Regions from separate parts of the Metabacillus sp. GQ13 genome, predicted to be linked through region 1. Evidence: a T-box and tRNA genes for the amino acid it is inferred to sense, from the RefSeq annotation. Region 1 holds a T-box; the other holds one or more tRNA genes.
What was found. A T-box is a leader RNA that pairs with one kind of tRNA and senses whether it is charged. The one in region 1 lies ahead of tyrS (tyrosine--tRNA ligase), so its partner is inferred to be a tRNA-Tyr.
Positions count from the first base shown of each region.

Region 2: it has a tRNA-Tyr gene. The T-box ahead of tyrS (tyrosine--tRNA ligase) is inferred to sense a tRNA for this amino acid. The anticodon was not compared.

Region 1 covers NZ_JCAXET010000003.1:288,035-290,481, reverse strand. The annotation lists gene AC6CHR_RS05255 (transglycosylase domain-containing protein) at 1-867, opposite strand, end outside; T-box leader at 1,000-1,230, shown strand; gene tyrS (tyrosine--tRNA ligase) at 1,397-2,447, shown strand, end outside.
Region 2 covers NZ_JCAXET010000020.1:85,054-87,500, reverse strand. The annotation lists tRNA gene AC6CHR_RS21305 (tRNA-Thr) at 448-520, shown strand; tRNA gene AC6CHR_RS21300 (tRNA-Glu) at 548-622, shown strand; tRNA gene AC6CHR_RS21295 (tRNA-Val) at 627-702, shown strand; tRNA gene AC6CHR_RS21290 (tRNA-Thr) at 734-806, shown strand; tRNA gene AC6CHR_RS21285 (tRNA-Tyr) at 822-905, shown strand; tRNA gene AC6CHR_RS21280 (tRNA-Gln) at 1,086-1,160, shown strand; tRNA gene AC6CHR_RS21275 (tRNA-Lys) at 1,200-1,272, shown strand; tRNA gene AC6CHR_RS21270 (tRNA-Gly) at 1,280-1,351, shown strand; tRNA gene AC6CHR_RS21265 (tRNA-Ala) at 1,375-1,450, shown strand; gene rocF (arginase) at 1,775-2,447, shown strand, end outside.

The DNA of each region.
Region 1 (2,447 bases):
ATCCTTATACTCGCTCTCTGTAATATAGCCACCAGTATGCATACGATTTAATACTGTTTTCATCCTGTTAATTCCTGGATTAAGGTTTTCCTTAATAGCTCCACCGTCGTTAGAGAATGGAGTGTAACCAAATGGGCTCTGTGGCAAACCAGCAATAAAGGCAGATTGTGGAATATTTAAGTCTTTTGCTTCAACTCCAAATATACCCTTAGCAGCAGATTGGACACCAGCAATATTTCGTCCATTTGAATTACGACCAAAATCAGTCGCATTTAAATAGGCCTCAATAATTTCATCCTTTTCAAAGAACCTTTCTAAGCGTAATGCGAGAAGGATTTCTTTTGCCTTTCGGTCAAATGACACCTCATTTGTTAATATTTGATTTTTGATCAATTGCTGTGTAAGAGTACTACCACCTGTTTGAACGGCAGCATTCGTGAACTCTTGGAAAATAGCACGCATAATTGCCTTCGGAACAACACCTTCATGCTCGTAGAATAATTCATCCTCTGTTGCGATCACAGCATTTACTAAGTGCTTTGAAACATCTGCTAATTTAATTTCTTCACGATCAATATCGGCATTTAATTTGCCTAAATACACATTTTTCGAAAAGTAAACCTCAGATGATTCTTCGTAATTATATATATCACTTTTCATTACTTCATATGAACGAATTGGTTCGTCCTTAACTAATGAAGCGAAGTATCCAGCACCTAGTCCTCCAGCAAAGCATACACCAAAGAGGCCAATGACGAAGAATAATAATAGCAGATTTCCAATAACGTTATAAGAAATATGAAAACCTCTTACCATATCTTTGTTAAAAGGTGAGAAGCGCCTCGGTTTTTGGTCCTTTTTCTTCATACTCAATCCCCCCGAATCTAATATATTATACCACAGCGATCTGCAATTTTTGTATGATTTTGCAATTCAATCTCTATACTATTGACTTCTATTCAATTGTATGGTTAAAATTCATATAACAATATTATATTTGAAATTGCTAAGATTGGATTTAGTAGTGGAGGTCTCCCTGTTTTAGAGAGCTGATGATTGGTGAAAATCAGTATATAGATCCTTCATGAATTACGTCTATGAGCATCTTCTTTGAAAGGATTTTTTAAGGGATCTGTGTAGAGGAGGACGGTTTAACCGTTATATAACCGAGTGAGGATTAATTATGTATAATCCTAAGTAGGGTGGTACCGCGAATATTTCGCCCCTTCAGAGATGAAGGGGCTTTTTGTTGTTTTTTAGTCTTTTTCTTGAGATTCTTTGTCTTTGATTTTTAGGTAAATACTATGTCAATAGGTAGAGAAGGAATAAGAATATAGGAACAACAAACAATGAACAAAAGATATATCATCTAATATCATTTTAAAGGAGAAAGATTATGAGTGAATTACTTAACGAATTACAATTTAGAGATTTAATAAATCAAATAACAGATGAGGAGGGTTTATCTAAGCTATTAGTAGAAGATAAAATTAAACTTTATGCAGGATTTGATCCAACAGCAGACAGCTTACATATTGGTCATTTACTACCTATTTTAACACTTAAACGTTTTCAACTACATGGTCACCATCCAATTGCTCTTGTTGGAGGAGCGACTGGCTTGATTGGAGATCCAAGTGGTAAAAAGGACGAACGTACCTTAAATACAGCGGATATCGTGCAAGATTGGTCTGATCGAATAAAAGGTCAATTATCAAAATTCTTAAATTTTGAATCTGAAGTCAACCCAGCAATTATTGAAAATAACTATAATTGGATTGGGAACATTGATGTGATAACCTTCCTACGTGATGTTGGGAAAAATTTCGGTATTAATTATATGCTAGCGAAAGATTCAGTTAAGGCTCGTATTGAGTCTGGAATTTCTTTTACAGAGTTCAGTTACATGATTTTACAGTCCTTTGATTTCTTAAAACTATACCAAAACAATAATTGCAAATTACAAATTGGTGGTAGTGATCAATGGGGAAATATTACTTCAGGATTAGAATTAATTCGTAAATCTGAAGAAAACTCAAAGGCATTCGGACTAACGATTCCACTCGTTACAAAAGCGGATGGTACAAAGTTTGGAAAAACAGAAGGAGGAGCCATTTGGTTAGATGCTGAGAAAACTTCCCCTTATGAGTTCTACCAGTTTTGGATTAACACCGATGACCGTGATGTTATGAAATACTTGAAGTACTTTACATTCCTTTCCAAACAGGAAATTCAGCAATTTGAAGAGGAAATAAAAAATGCTCCTGAAAAACGTCTTGCCCAAAAGGCTTTAGCAGAAGAAGTAACAAAGCTTGTACATGGAGAAGAATCTTTACGACAAGCGATTAATATTTCTGCTGCGCTTTTTAGTGGAGATATTAAAAAGTTAACTGGTAATGAAATTTTAGAAGGATTTAAAGATGTTCCTTCTACGAAAATAACTGATA
Region 2 (2,447 bases), on a different contig from region 1:
AAGGAGGTGGGGGAAATTAGCAAGAGCACTGTTTCACTTATTCGAGTTTGGCACTCCAAGAGGGAAGGACATAATTACTTTAATGTTAAAATTGAAGGTCTTAATGTAATGCTTTCAGTTAATGAAAACAAGCAACCAAAGAGTTATTCTCGAATTAAGGAATGGATAGAGTCTGACGAGCCAGAGATAAACCCTATTTTGTTCTCTAATAATGAAGATTAATTATTTAAACAGCTCATTAATTTTGCTTAAAAATGCTCCTCGAAAAGCTCAATTCTAAAAAAATATGCTGGTAAATTGCTTGAGTTACAAAGTTTTACACACGAATAAAAACTTTTTTAAAAAAACTTTTAAAAACCCCTTGCAAATACTTTGAGACCCCTTTATAATAAATCTTGTTCGCTTCACAAGGAAAGTGGTTTTGTAAAGCTGAAGGCTTCAAATCTTGCTTCCATAGCTCAGTAGGTAGAGTACTTCCATGGTAAGGAAGAGGTCACCGGTTCGAGCCCGGTTGGAAGCTTAGACAAAGAGAAAAAAATACTTAAATGGCCCGTTGGTCAAGCGGTTAAGACACCGCCCTTTCACGGCGGTATCACGGGTTCGATTCCCGTACGGGTCACCATATTGGAGGATTAGCTCAGCTGGGAGAGCATCTGCCTTACAAGCAGAGGGTCGGCGGTTCGATCCCGTCATCCTCCACCATTTTTATTGCTAAACATTACACCTAGATTTTGCCGGTGTAGCTCAACTGGTAGAGCAACTGACTTGTAATCAGTAGGTTGGGGGTTCAAGTCCTCTTGCCGGCACTGTTTCACATATATGGAGGGGTAGCGAAGTGGCTAAACGCGGCGGACTGTAAATCCGCTCCTTTGGGTTCGGCAGTTCGAATCTGCCCCCCTCCACCATTTACATAAAAACAATTATGATAAACGATGAAAAATGGTATCCATTTCTCAAATTGTTTATCTTTGATTATGTTTAGAGAGTTATTTGAATAAGTTTTAAAAGCTTGCTAATAATAAGCTTACATAAAAGGTGAAATGCAATCAGTCACTTATAATCTCAATTTATTTAAACATTTTTATTGGGCTATAGCCAAGCGGTAAGGCAACGGACTTTGACTCCGTCATGCGCTGGTTCAAATCCAGCTAGCCCAGCCATTTTTATTTTATTTATTCTCATTTTTTAGAATGATGAATGAGCCATTAGCTCAGTTGGTAGAGCATCTGACTTTTAATCAGAGGGTCGAAGGTTCGAATCCTTCATGGCTCACCTTTTTGCGGAAGTAGTTCAGTGGTAGAACATCACCTTGCCAAGGTGGGGGTCGCGGGTTCGAATCCCGTCTTCCGCTCTTGAAAAAGTAAAAATGTCCTTGGGGCCTTAGCTCAGCTGGGAGAGCGCCTGCCTTGCACGCAGGAGGTCAGCGGTTCGATCCCGCTAGGCTCCACCAATCTATATACATACAAACATAGACTACTGTCTATGTTTTTTTATAGTTTCAAAATATATAAAATCTAGAAATAAGATAGTGAGTCTACATTAGGTTACAAAAGTGTACTGTTGTGAGATTCTATTTATCTAGACATAAGCAAAGCTTCTTAGTTAAACATTCAGTCACACGTTGATTTTTCGGTATTTTGAACTAGTAACTATGATCCAGAATATACTGAATGAAATCTCCTTTGAAATAAAAAAACTTTAAATGTAAATACATATTTCTACCTCTTTGAGTCATCCTTTACATTAGGAAAGATAAGAAGGAGGTTAATATTCAATGAGAAGGAACATATCAATAATTGGTATGCCTATGGATCTTGGACAGACGCGCCGTGGTGTTGATATGGGACCTAGTGCAATAAGGTATGCTGGAGTAATCGAAGAGCTCGAAGCATTGAATATTAAAATTGAAGACCGTGGTGATATTGAAATCGGCCGCCCTGCAATGGAGACATCAAGTGATGGGTTAAGGTATTTAAAAGCGGTTCTGAAGTCCAATCAAAAATTATCCTCTGTTGTAGATAAGATTATTGAGTCCGGGTCATTTCCGTTAGTCCTTGGAGGTGATCATAGTATTGCGATCGGCACACTAGCTGGTGTATCCAAACACTATAACAATTTAGGAGTCATTTGGTATGATGCACATGGTGACCTTAATAATTTGGAGACTTCTCCTAGTGGAAATATCCATGGAATGCCATTAGCCATAAGTATCGGAATCGGTCATAAGGATTTAGTCGAAATTGAAGGGTTTTCTCCTAAGGTTAAACCTGAGAATATCGTCATTATTGGAGCACGCTCCCTTGATGATGGGGAGAAGAAACTAATTAAGGAAAAGGGCATAAAGGTATATACAATGCATGAAATTGACCGACTTAGTATGACTAGGGTCATGGAAGAGACAATAGACTATTTAAGGGAGAAAACGGATGGTGTTCATCTATCTTTAG